3 regions of the Paenibacillus sp. FSL R5-0744 genome follow, and region 2 is predicted to be linked to each of the others. Evidence: riboswitches for the same ligand, from Rfam matches in the RefSeq annotation. Region 2 holds a riboswitch; each other region holds the start of a gene.
The links. A riboswitch is a leader RNA that binds a small molecule or an ion and turns the genes downstream of it on or off. The one in region 2 is predicted to bind cyclic di-GMP.
Positions count from the first base shown of each region.

Region 1: another riboswitch for cyclic di-GMP. It lies ahead of MKY19_RS04750 (glycosyl hydrolase); the one in region 2 lies ahead of MKY19_RS05215 (EAL domain-containing protein).
Region 3: another riboswitch for cyclic di-GMP. It lies ahead of MKY19_RS21190 (thiamine pyrophosphate-binding protein); the one in region 2 lies ahead of MKY19_RS05215 (EAL domain-containing protein).

Region 1 is NZ_CP150228.1:1,076,116-1,080,408, reverse strand. Features, by position in the region: gene MKY19_RS04755 (glycosyl hydrolase) at 1-623, opposite strand, end outside; gene MKY19_RS04750 (glycosyl hydrolase) at 777-2,327, opposite strand; cyclic di-GMP riboswitch class I at 2,340-2,419, opposite strand; gene MKY19_RS04745 (sugar phosphate nucleotidyltransferase) at 2,556-3,929, opposite strand; gene MKY19_RS04740 (hypothetical protein) at 4,012-4,197, opposite strand.
Region 2 is NZ_CP150228.1:1,191,605-1,195,897, reverse strand. Features, by position in the region: gene MKY19_RS05215 (EAL domain-containing protein) at 1-2,035, opposite strand, end outside; cyclic di-GMP riboswitch class I at 2,208-2,294, opposite strand; gene MKY19_RS05210 (M20 family metallo-hydrolase) at 2,527-3,768, opposite strand; gene MKY19_RS05205 (alpha/beta hydrolase) at 3,890-4,293, shown strand, end outside.
Region 3 is NZ_CP150228.1:4,781,198-4,785,490, forward strand. Features, by position in the region: gene MKY19_RS21180 (YafY family protein) at 1-575, shown strand, start outside; gene MKY19_RS21185 (HAMP domain-containing methyl-accepting chemotaxis protein) at 698-1,948, shown strand; cyclic di-GMP riboswitch class I at 2,140-2,235, shown strand; gene MKY19_RS21190 (thiamine pyrophosphate-binding protein) at 2,354-3,997, shown strand; gene MKY19_RS21195 (carboxymuconolactone decarboxylase family protein) at 4,008-4,293, shown strand, end outside.

The DNA of each region.
Region 1 (4,293 bases), 120 kb from region 2:
CCGTTCATTTCATGGTAAGGTCGCCATAAGACTGGAACTCCGGCATCACGCAGCTGTCCCAAATAGCCAGCGATCTCGTCTAGATCAGAGATTAGACTCTTATACTGAGCCGTCCCAGGCGTAACATAAGCATTAAACTTCTCTTGACTGAGACTTCTGTTTACATTGGACCATTCCGGAGAAGTCCCCGGCAAACTCTGATGGAATGTCATGGCTACAATGCCACCCTCTTGATGCCACTCCATTGCACTGTCTATAACAGCTTGTCGCTGTTCTGCGATCGTCCCTTCGGGTTGATTATTAATTGCCCCCAATTCATAACCATGTAGAACGGCATTTTGTCCCGATGTATTCTTCAGCTTATGAACCAGTTCATCTGGACTTTCTAGATAATCATGCTGGCCAGACAGGATTCCTTTGCCACGTAGATTCACCAAATTACTCAGCAGTTGCTTGGCTTCTTCAGAAGCTGATGGATTGCTTGGTATAGCCGAAGGAAGAGAGGAAGAAACACTCATAGCCTTCGGAAGACCCTTAACCTCTCCCCAAGGCAGCAAGGAAAAAATAATAAACACCGGTAATATAGTAAACAACAATCTGTTTTGCTTATAATATTTACGCAAATAAATCCTCCTTTCGGTAGCTGTACTGCCTCCACAGGTGCTAAATAAACATACCTGTTATCGGACAATCGTCTTCTGACCTAATGAGGACTATAGCTTAGTAGCTCTGCAATAACGCAGAGCCACTAAGGATCGACCTTTAATTTTCATCAATCAGGAGACATCCGGAAGATAAAGTGCACTTGCTGGAACTGTCTCTTTAGCTTGACTAGCACTTTCCCACATCAAGCGGACTCTCGCATCGCCTTCATTTTCGTAATACTCCACCTTGATATCATATAGCTGGCCAGCCTTCAGCGTTATATTACCCTTACGCTCAGTACCACTTTGCTTAGTCCAACTATCAATCACGGATTGCCCATTCACCCACACACGGATGCCATCATCTGAGGTAGTGTAAAATGTATATTGCTCATCATATAATGGCTTAATTTTACCGCTCCAACGTATGGAGAAACGATCAATCCCAAGGGCGGCATCCGGCGATCCTTGCCGCCAATTGAAATCGATAATTGCATCAGTTCTAGTAAGAGCTGCTGTTCCCGATAGCTGTATGTTGTTGTAATATTCTCCTGCAAGCCCCTTCGCAAGAGGAATGGCTTCCTCACCCTCTTCTTCGGGAGGTGCCGGCGCTGGTGCAGCGCTAGGTGTCGGTGCCAGACCAGTATTTAATTTATCTCTGGTCAGGGTATAGTTGCTATTCATAAATGTTTTAATTGTATCTGCACTGTTATTCTCGTAAAGCATTTTTCCCCAGCTCATCATATACGTCCATTTACTTTGTGATTGCTGAAGCTTCTCCAGATTAGGCATTTCACCATTCTCCCCGATCGCAATCGGTTTGCCTGCGGCTAGACTCAACAAGCTGTCATAGTATTTTTGCTGGTAATCATTTTCGTATATATCTGCTGCCAGAATATCTACTTTATCAGCACCTGGATAAGTTAGCGCATAAGGATCTGACCAAACATTGGGAGCATTCGGACTCCATACCCATAACAAATTATTTAATTTATGAACGTTAACAAAACGGTCATACATAATATTCCAAAGTTTAGAAAAGTTATTTTTCTTCCCCCACCAGAACCAGTTCCCGTTCATTTCATGATAGGGTCTCCAAAGCACCGGAACATTGGCATCGCGCAAGCTTTTTAGGGAGACTGCCACCTTATCAAGTTCAGCGATCAGATTGTTATATTGCTTGGTACCCGGTGTAACGTAACTATCGAACTCATTCTGACTAAGTGTTTTTTTTACATTATCCCAGTCATAAGAGGTGCCCGGCAGGTTAGCATGAAAAGTCATAGCTACGATCCCGCCCGCTTTATTCCAGTTGATGGCGCTGTTCACCACATTTTGACGCTGCCAGGCCATCGTTCCTTCTGACTGACCGCTGATCGCGCCCAGTTCATAACCGTGAAGAGCGGCATATTGTCCGCTGGTTCCCTTCAGCATATTGTTAATTTCATCTGGACTTTCTAAATAGTCATGTTGACCAGCAATAATACCTTTTCCTGAGATCGAGTAAAAATAGTTAAGCAGCTTTACGGCTTCAAGTGAGGCTCCTGGGGTAACTGGCGTTCCAGAATTTGAAGCAGCTATGACAACAGACGGCGAAATTCCAACAGTAAGCGGAAGTGCAGTCAGAAACAAGACGAGTGACAGAAATGCGCCAAATAATCGATACGTACGGTAAGCTTTCAAAATAATCTCCCTTTCGGTAGCCAGGCTGCCACTCTTTCGAAGGCCCTATAGCTTTGCGTCCCTACCTTTCGATAGGTTTGCCTTTTCAATTTAAGAGAAATAATCTCTCTTACCGTAAGTATCGACGACAATTAATGATATATTTAGTGTTTTTATGACTTTTTTTGATAATTGAGTCAATTTACCTGTTTCAAGAAATTTTGGATTGGTTAAATAGATAGGTTAGACCTATGAAATGAATTGTTGTAGTTCTATATCATTCCAGTCTAAAGTAATACGAATGTTATCTTCTTCTACTAATTCAGAACCCGTCTGTACCTCTATAAACTCGACATCCGTCAAAGCAAGGATCGCGTGCTTCGTTCCTTCCGGTATACGTACTACGTCCCCAGCCTTCACATTATGTTTTTTCTCATTCAGCACAATACTTGCTTCGCCGCTGACGATTGTCCAAATTTCACTACGCTTGCGATGTAATTGATAGCTGATATTATTCCCCTCGGATATAAAAATCCGTTTGGTCAGCACTTCATTGCCTTCATCATATTTCACATAATCAATAACTTTGTAATGGCCCCAGCGGCGTTCCTCGTACATCGGTCTTTGTTCAAAGGTCTTCAGCACTTCTTTAATCCGTGGGCTCTCAGCTTTATGGGTAACTAGAATCCCATCCGGGCTAGCCGCAATGATCAGATCCTTCGCACCAATTACCGTAATCGGAATATCCAGCTCATTAATCAAGCAAGTCCCCTCAGAATCCGCCGTTACAAAACCTTTTCCTACATGCTTGCTGCTCATTTCCTCTGTCAGCGTATTCCACGTTCCAAGGTCCTTCCAGAATCCATCATACGGCTGCACCACAATATGTTCTTCTTTCTCCACCACTTCATAATCAAAGCTGATGGAAGACAATAGCTTATACTGCTTCTGCAATTCTTCATATCCTAAAGGCAACCCTTTACGCTGCAAAATATCTAACAAGTACCCTAAGCGGAAGGCAAACACTCCACAATTCCACAATGCATTTTGCTCGATGAGCTGTTCTGCTTGTATACGGTCTGGTTTCTCTTGAAAGTGACTCACCTTCATAAAACCATTTCCCCCCGCCTCTTCGGTGGTAGGAATAATATATCCGTATTTCTCTGAGGCATGTTCAGGAACAACACCCATTAGTGCCAGATTTGCTCCACTTTCCAGCATGGTCCCCTCAAGCATAGCTATGGTATCGAAAAAGGATGCTTCTACATAAGGGTCAACAGGCAATATTGCTACCGTTTCCGCTGGAGAAACACCTGCCACTGAATAAAGATAGGTAGCTGTTAAGGCGATAGCCGGAAAAGTATCCCGACGCTCCGGTTCAACGATAATCGGCACATGACTTCCCAGTTGGCTTTGTATCATTTCTACTTGGCCGCGGCCGGTGGCCAGATAAGATGATTCTGCCATCCCTGCTTCCTCCAGCTGTCTCCAGACACGTTGTACCATGGATTCTGGTTCACCTTGAGGGCTTTCAAGTACCTTTAGAAATTGCTTTGAACGTGAGTCGTTGGACAACGGCCATAACCGTTTACCTGAACCGCCTGATAGAAGTACCATTTTCATAGAATGAACCCTCCTTGAATTGATATCAAAACCTATGTCTTCCGTTTGGTGGTCGTTGGAATGGATGCACTTACTAACTTTGTTAGGTAGAAACCTCTCCAAGGGATTTTGGATTTCCGATCGCTGTTATCCTCAGATTTCCTGATTGAACCGCTTCTAGCGGTAGAAATCCGAGGATAGCATATGCTTTCGAAGCTAGCTTTCCTACGGAAATCTTTCGGGCGAACACTCCGTTTCTACAGTTCCAAATTCCCTTTCCGTTCTTCACCTAACTAACTTCTTCTTAATACTTGATCCGTGCGTACCGGGCTGTACCAGCCGGAAGCAAGCACGTTTTTCTAAAGATTTGTTTCTGCTCTGGGGG
Region 2 (4,293 bases):
CCCTAGCTAGCTTGACCATACTGGCAATTACTATCTTCCCTGTCTCATCATTTGACTTACTCATCAGAAAAGCCCTGTCTAACTTAATGACATCAGCAGGGAAATATTGCAATACATTTAAGGAACTATAACCTGTCCCAAAATCATCGATAGCTATGGAAAATCCTTTACGTTTCAACTCCAACAAAATATCTCTAACAAACTCTAAATTTTGGAATACAATAGACTCGGTCAGCTCTAACTCTATCAATCTAGCAGGTACCTGGTACCTGTTAATAATATTCGTCAAATGGAGCAGGAAATCATTATGGTATAGGGTTATAAGCGATATATTCACTGAAATCGGAAGTGGCTGGATTCCTTCCTGGATCCATTTACTCAACATGATACATACTGATTTAAACACCATTAAATCTAATTTCACAATAAAGCGATTCCTCTCAAATATGGGGATAAATACTGCAGGAGATATAAGTCCCTTCTGAGGATCATTCCATCGAACCAATGCCTCAGCGCCATGAAAACTGTTCACTCGCAGATCCATTTTCGGTTGTAAATATACTATAAATTCACCATTTGTCATGGCAGCATCCATCTTTCTTACGATGTCTTGCTCTTCGTGTATCTGCAATAGCAATTGTTCGTCAAAGAAAGTGCATGAGCTCTTGTATCCACCTTTAATGGACTTACAAGCGATTCCTGCTCGGTCAATACATGTGAGGATATCGCTCTGACGATCATCTATACAGTAAATTCCACAATTAATCACTAGCCTAAAACCTTCTTCATTTCCAAACGTATAGTCGCTCATTTGTTCAGTAAGTACTTGTATACGGATGAATAATTCCGCCTTATTGTCATACGAAGTGAAAAGAATAAAACGATCACCCCCTAAGCGTCCAACGACATCCTCGTCTAATGTGTTTGCTGTTAAGCTATTAGCCACTTGAATCAAAATACTATTTCCTTCATGAAAACCGACAATTTCATTTATGTATTTAAATTGTTCAATATCAAATTGCAACACAGCAAACTTTGTATTCGGTTTCTCTTTAAGTAAATACTGAGCATCTATAACAAATTTATTCGTTCTAGAAAGATGTGTTAACTCATCCTCAAAGGCAATCCTCTCCATCTGTTTCCTAATTTTGCTCTTATTTAATAGAATGTTAACAAATATGATCAATAATAAGACAAACATGATTACACATAATAGAAAAGTCGCCTGACTCATTTGAGACGCTTTGGCCATGATCACATCTTTCGGTATCACGGAGAGAATATACCAGTCCTCAACCCCCTGGATGCCAGAATAACCAACCATTTTGCTATCTTCGTTAATCCAAAATATTCCTACTCCAGATTTTTTTGCGGTTATGTTCTCTTTAAAGATTTGCAGTTGTTTCTTATTTCTAGAATCAATACTTATACTTTCGAATATGTTATCAATTGACTTATCCTCTTCGAGATTCTTCGATTTGATAATGACTTGTCCCTTTTGATCAATGATTTGAGAATAACCATGACCTTTAAAGAAGGAAACTGCAAGAGCATCATTAAGATCCTGTGTATATTTGCTGGCAGATAAAGCACCCTTCACTTCACCTTTAAACTTAAGTGGACTGTTGATCGTGATAATTTCTTTATTGGAGATCTTATCTAAGAATGGATCAGAAATACTGCTAATACCCTGAAGAGCTTTTTGGAATCCTACTTCATCTGATACATCAAACATCGTCCCATCTGATGCGTAAGCTTTACCATCTGGGCTGTTGATGCTAATTCGAATAAAATTATATTTTTTATCAAAGTGATGCAGATATTTTTTGGTCTTATCCCAATCCATATAATTGATTTCCGAAATAGAATCAGCAATTCCATCTAATGAATCTAATCCACCCTGTATCATATTTCCAATCGATCTACTCGCATGTATCGTAGCTTCTGATGTAGCAGCAACCGCTTCTTGCTCATAAGAGTTAGCAGTCCATTTTATGAAATAGTAAGAGCACCCCCAAAATATCAACGTTGCCATTAGGACGAGGCCTATCATTCTCCATACTCTCAGTGGTTGTGTTTGATCCATGTACTATCATCCTTTTTCCGATTTATTACGTTTTTTTATTAGAAAACGAGCAAAAAAAAGCCGCTATCAGAATGATAACGGCTGCAAATGCGTCAAAAAATAAGAGCATGAAACTCCCACTACATGCAACCGGCTGTCATATCTATAAATAGATTTAGACCCTATGGCTTTGTGTCCCTATTTTTCAATAGGTTTACCAATATTCTGTTTTACTATTATTAGTCCTAAATACTCTATTAAAAATAGGCTACCACCAAAAGACCTATCTCCGCTGTGATTTAATTTTTTTGAATGGGAATTTTTTCACAAACGTCAATGTTAACTTTAATATAATATTTATTAATGTAAAGCAACAATTCTGCGAACAATTATATAATTAGATACTAAAGCCCAATGTAACATTTATATATGTCACATTGGGACTTACTTCTCAACACGAATTATGTTTGTCTTACAAACGCATAACGAAGAACAGCTTCTTCTAAAATATCAATCCCCATAATGATATCATCCAAGTCTGTATATTCATTGGGATGATGACTAAGTCCATCTACAGAAGGAACAAAGATAAGCCCTACTGGGCAAAGTTTGTTCATGTTCATGGCATCATGCCCTGCCCCACTAATCATCCGTTGACTCGATATCCCTTTCTCTTCACAAATGGATTCTAGAACCTGACTGATCTCATCAGATAATAGGACGGGTTCCTCCGAAATAATTTCCGTACTCTCAATTACAAGTTGTCTATTTTCTTGTACTAAGGATATTGTTTGATATAAATGATCTAACACACGTTGCCTGGATGCCACTGAAGTAGATCTGATATCAATTTTAATTTCCACCTCTCCCGGAACCACGTTCATAGCGCCATTCAAGATATCTATCACCCCTAGCGTCGCAACCGTTCCAAATTCTAGTTCGAGTTTGGCTGCTTTCTCAAGCTCAAGTGCTATTTCTGAGGCACCTAGAAAAGCATCTTTTCTCATATTCATAGGTGTCGTTCCAGAGTGGGATGCCTTCCCTGATATTTGAATATGAAGCCTCACGGGTGCAGCAATTCCAGTCACAATTCCTATTTTTTTATTATTGTTTATTAAGACGGGACCTTGCTCAATATGTAATTCGAAAAACGCTTTTAATTCTTCATTCTCTCTACTCGCCTGATCAATACTGTTATAATCCAGTGCACATAGCGAAAATGCCTTTTCCATGGTAATACCGTCTTTGTCCTTCAAAGATCTATATTTCTCCTTCTGAAATAACCCTGACATTATTTTACTGCCTACTGTTGAAATCCCAAAACGCGAGGATTCTTCACAGGCAAATGAGATAATTTCGATCGGATGATCCGTTTCAATCCCTTTTTCGTTTAGACGTTTGATCACTTCCAAAGCAGCCGTTACACCTACTACCCCATCGTACTTCCCACCTTGATATACCGTATCCAAGTGAGAGCCCATTACAACGGGTGGGAGCCCTTCTATCTTCCCATTCCTTCTAGCAATCACATTCCCGCAATGATCCATCCGGATATCTAAATTTTCAGCCTTACACATCCGCATAAAAGCACTCGTACATGTCTGCTCTTCATTTGTATAGGCAATTCTAGTGATGCCCTTCTCACCCGAGTTATATTGATTAATATTATCAAATAAAGCCTGATATCTTCTCTTTCTATCCATGACAGTATCTCCAATCCTGGGTATTCATGATTATGGTTTCATCAAAATTCGTGAATGATATACAATAGAGGTAGTGCTAGTCTTTAAAAATTACTTACTTGATGAGGTGTAATGGATAGCTATGAAGAAGACCATTATTTTTAAAGAAAATGACTCATTTACAATTAAAGCTGATTTTCATGAAACAAACCGCCCCCAAGCCCCTGCTATTGTGTACATTCACGGAGGCGGCCTACTTTGGGGTGATCGAGAGGATCTATCCGAGGAAATGATACAACTTTACACCAAGAATGGCTTTGCGCTATTTTCAATTGATTATAGATTAGCTCCTAGGTCAACCCTATCTGACATCCTTGAAGATGTCCAAGATAGCCTACTTTGGTTAGTGAATGAAGGACCAAAACAATTCTCCATTGACCCCTCGAGGATCGCTGTAGTGGGAAGCTCAGCAGGTGGTTTCCTTGCACTAAGCACAGGAATGTTTACACATAAGCCACGTGCGATTGTCTCCTTCTATGGATATGG
Region 3 (4,293 bases), 3.3 Mb from region 2:
GCGCCAGTTGGCATCCTTCGGATGAGACTTATCCGTTCCTTTCTGTACTGCAGAGAGCACTTTGGGAGGATCGCAAAGTAAAAATCACTTATCTCCGGAGCAACGAGACAACGGTCCGTTTCATTGAACCTCTTGGGTTAGTTGCAAAACGCGGTGTATGGTATGTCGTAGCCAAAAGCAAAGATGAACTACGGACCTTTCGTGTGTCCAGATTAGTTAACGTTGAGGAGACTCATGAGTGGTTTAAAAGACCTGATGCCTTTGATTTAAAACAGTACTGGGAAGAGTCCACCACGGCCTTTAAAGCAGCACTGCCAAAGTATCAAGTAAAGCTAAGGGTTAGAACATCTGTCTTAAAAGAATTACAGCGAGAAAGATTCGTCACTGTCCAATTGATAGAGCCAACAAGCAATGCAGAGTGGGTGAACGTAGATGCCGAATTTAATACGATCGAGTCGGCCTGCCGGATAATCCTTTCTTTTAGTCCCTCGGTTATTGTACTTTCACCGCAAGAACTTTTAGAGATGGTAAAGTCTGCTATCGCAAAAATTTCCGCTATTTATGAGGATTTTTGACACGAAATCTAAAGAACTACTCCGAAAAGAAGATTTATGTCAGTTCTTACTATAGACCAATCACCTTTAAATCCCATATAATAACACCAATACATAATATTAATAAGGAGGACATTATACCAATGAACTGGATGCATAAACTTCCGTTAAAACAAAGAATTGTTGCCGGATGTTACCTCGTTGCCGCACTATTTGCCATTCCTGTTTTAGTTACTTTTATGATCTTAGGCAACATTATTTTGGGTATTGTTCTAATCGTAGTTCTTGCTGCTCTAACTTTCCCCGTGGCCCGCTTTATCGAGAGAACGCTTACATCTTCTTTTGATGACATCGCGAATGTATCTCATAGTATTTCAAAAGGGGATTTTACTAGTAGAGCCGATGAGAACGGGTCTATGGGGGACGTAAGTCGTTCCTTTAATACTATGATTGACAAGCTCAAGAAGATTTTGACAGAAGCATCACAAATCACTCGTCAAGTTATGGATGCAAGCCGTGGAATCGAAGATAAGAATCAGAATTTGAAAATTGTCATGGCACAGGTAGCCTCTTCGTCTAACGAGCTAGCTCTTGGTGCAAATGAAATATCTACGGATATCGCTGAAATGACAGAATCTATTAAAGATATTGAGAATAAAGTATCCAATTATACGAACTCTACGAAAGAAATGAACAGACGTTCAATACATACATTAGAACTAGTTGAACAAGGACGGCAGTCCGTTGATACTCAAGCTGAAGGCATGCGCAAAAACATCCAGGCTACTCAAAAAGTAGCTGATACTATCGAAGCCCTGTCTCATAATGCTCGCGGAATTACGATGATTACAAAAACCATCACAGAGATCGCTGAGCAGACCAACCTCTTATCGCTGAATGCCTCCATCGAAGCAGCACGCGCCGGAGAGCATGGTCGAGGATTTGCTGTAGTCGCACAGGAGGTTCGTAAACTTGCCGAGGAATCAACAGCTTCAACGAAGGAAGTCTTTGGCTTAGTTCGGAGCATCGAAACTGATATCAAACAAGCGATTGACAATATCGCTATCAACGAAGAAGTCGTACAGGTACAGAATGAGATGATCACTCAATCTGCTCATATCTTTGCTCAAATTGTGCAAAGTGTGCAGTATATTACCGAGCAAATCTCTTCCTTCTCTGCTGAAAGTGATCTGATGTTGGAAAGTGCCTTGAAAATCTCAAGTGCAATAGAGAATATCTCTGCAATCACACAGCAAACCGCTGCCGGCACCGAGGAAGTATCCGCCGCTATGAATGAACAAATTAATGCCCTGCAGTCCGTTGCTGAAGAAACTGAGAAAATGACACAGGCTGTGTTTAATCTACAGAAGACTATCCATATTTTCAAGTTTTAAGTCACTTGCAAAAATATATAAACAAGTCCAAAAACTCCTCCTAAGTTTTGACTTAGGGGGAGTTTTTTTATATCTATTATTTCATAGGTTGGACAAGACTTTCGTCAAAATTCGAGTTAATTTGCGAAAATATATTGACAAAGGTACTCTAGGAATATATTGTAAAGGAAAATTCTTCTTATAAATTTTAAAATTAATATTGGCAAAATCTTCGAAAGAGGATGACGCAAAACCATGGATCTACAGCCTCATTTTTAATCAGAGGCCATGACTGCCAGGTTGCAGAAAACCAAGACGACTGAACAATTGTTCAGTCTCTATGGCGATTTATGCCACCAACCTGTGCCCTAATTCAGAGCACAGGTTTTCTAATGTTTGATTTTAAAATAACAATCAACTTGTGAGGTGTATTTTTTGAAGACAGTCGCAGATTACATGTCGGAAGCACTACGGAACCTAGGTGTTACCCATTCCTTTGGTATTATTGGGAAATCCATTTGCCCTATTGTTCTTAAAATGGTAGATTACGGTATTGAATTTATTCCTGGGAGACATGAGTCCAGTTCCGGCTTCGAAGCAGCCGGGTATGCGCTTAAAACTGGAAAACTAGGTGTAGCTTTTGGTACTTCAGGTCCTGGTGGAACAAACCTATTAACTGCAGCAGCACATGCTAAGGCTAACAACCTACCTGTCCTATTTATTACTGGCCATCAATCTATTAAAGAGCTTGGAATTCCCCAATGTCAGGACTCTACTTCTTTTCTAGCTGATTTAGCTGATATGTTTAGACCTGCCACCTTATATAGCAAGCTTATTGAACGTGGAGATCACTTTAACACAATCTTTAATCATGCCATATCCATTGCTTTGAGCGGTAATCGTGGTCCAGTTCACCTTTGTATTCCCTTTGATGTACAAACGGAATTGCTAGAGGAATGTAATATTGTAATCCCTGAACGCGAATCACTGGTTAGCCATGCTAATATCGACCGTGTACTTGATGCTATAAATAACTCTAAGAATCCAATAATTATCGCGGGTAAAGGCGTTAACCGCTCAGGAGCACATAGTGAGCTAATTCAATTAGCGGAAACATTTAATATTCCTGTAGTTACATCTCCAGGTGGTAAAGGGGCTATAGCTTGGGATCATCCACTCTATCACGGTCCAATTGGAGTAGGCGGTTGTACCCATGGAGATGACTTGCTGAATCAAAGTGATCTATTTATCGTTCTCGGGTCACGTTTAAGTGATATGACTATTTGTAATCTTAAAAGGGAAAATCATCCTGCAACATTAATTCAGTTTGATAGCGATCCGACTTTTGTCGGAAAAATATTGTTCTCTAAAACGATTCCAGTGACTGGAGATCTACGGGACAATCTAGTTTACTATCTCAATAATATTGACACGAACAACATCACAAAACGCGAAGCACCGACAAATTCCGATTATACCGAAGAGCCTCCGATTTTACCAAACCTTTCACTTGCATCGGTCTTGAGTACGATGAGTGATTTAATTCCTTATAACAGCACAGTCTTTGTTGATGATGGAAGTCACGGTTTCCATGCTGCGAAATGGTACAAGGTTAAGAAACCGGGCAGTTTTGTTTTCGATGCTTACTTTGCTTGCATGGGTAATTCCATCGGAATGGCGATTGGTGCAAAGGTTGCTGCTCCAGAAGAAACGATCTTCTGCATTACAGGAGATGGCTGCTTTATGATGCTAGGCGCAGAGATTAACGCTGCTGTCTGCAAGGATATTCCTGTCATATTCATTGTTGTGAATAATAAACAGCTAGATATGGCTCTAAAAGGTATGGAAAAAACTACAGGACGTATTGACGGAACTATCTACGAAGTCCCTATGGATGCTGTGAAATTCGCAGAATCACTAGGCGCTAAGGGTTACAAATGTGAGACAGCGGAGGAGTTCGAAACAGCCATCAAGGACGCTGTTGCCATCAACCGTGTTGCCGTCATTGAACTGCTAACAGACCGTGATGAGGTCCCTCCGACTGCTCACCGTACTTTGAACCTAAATTAGGAGGTCACTTATGAAAGACAATGTAAACAGTGGTCTGAACCACTTCACGAATCTCTCTGGAGACTACGGAGCTAAAGCACTGGCTCCGATTAAAGAACATTTCCCCGATTTGGCTGAATTTATTATGGGGAATGCCTACGGCGATATTTTTCAACGCAACACAATCGAAGCTGACTGGAAGGAAATCGCAGTTATCTCTGCCCTGATTTCGATGGGTCAGTTTGATCAATTGGGTGTTCATTATGTCATGGCTCTTCGTGTGGGTGTTACTGTAGAACAACTCAAGGGTATTTTAT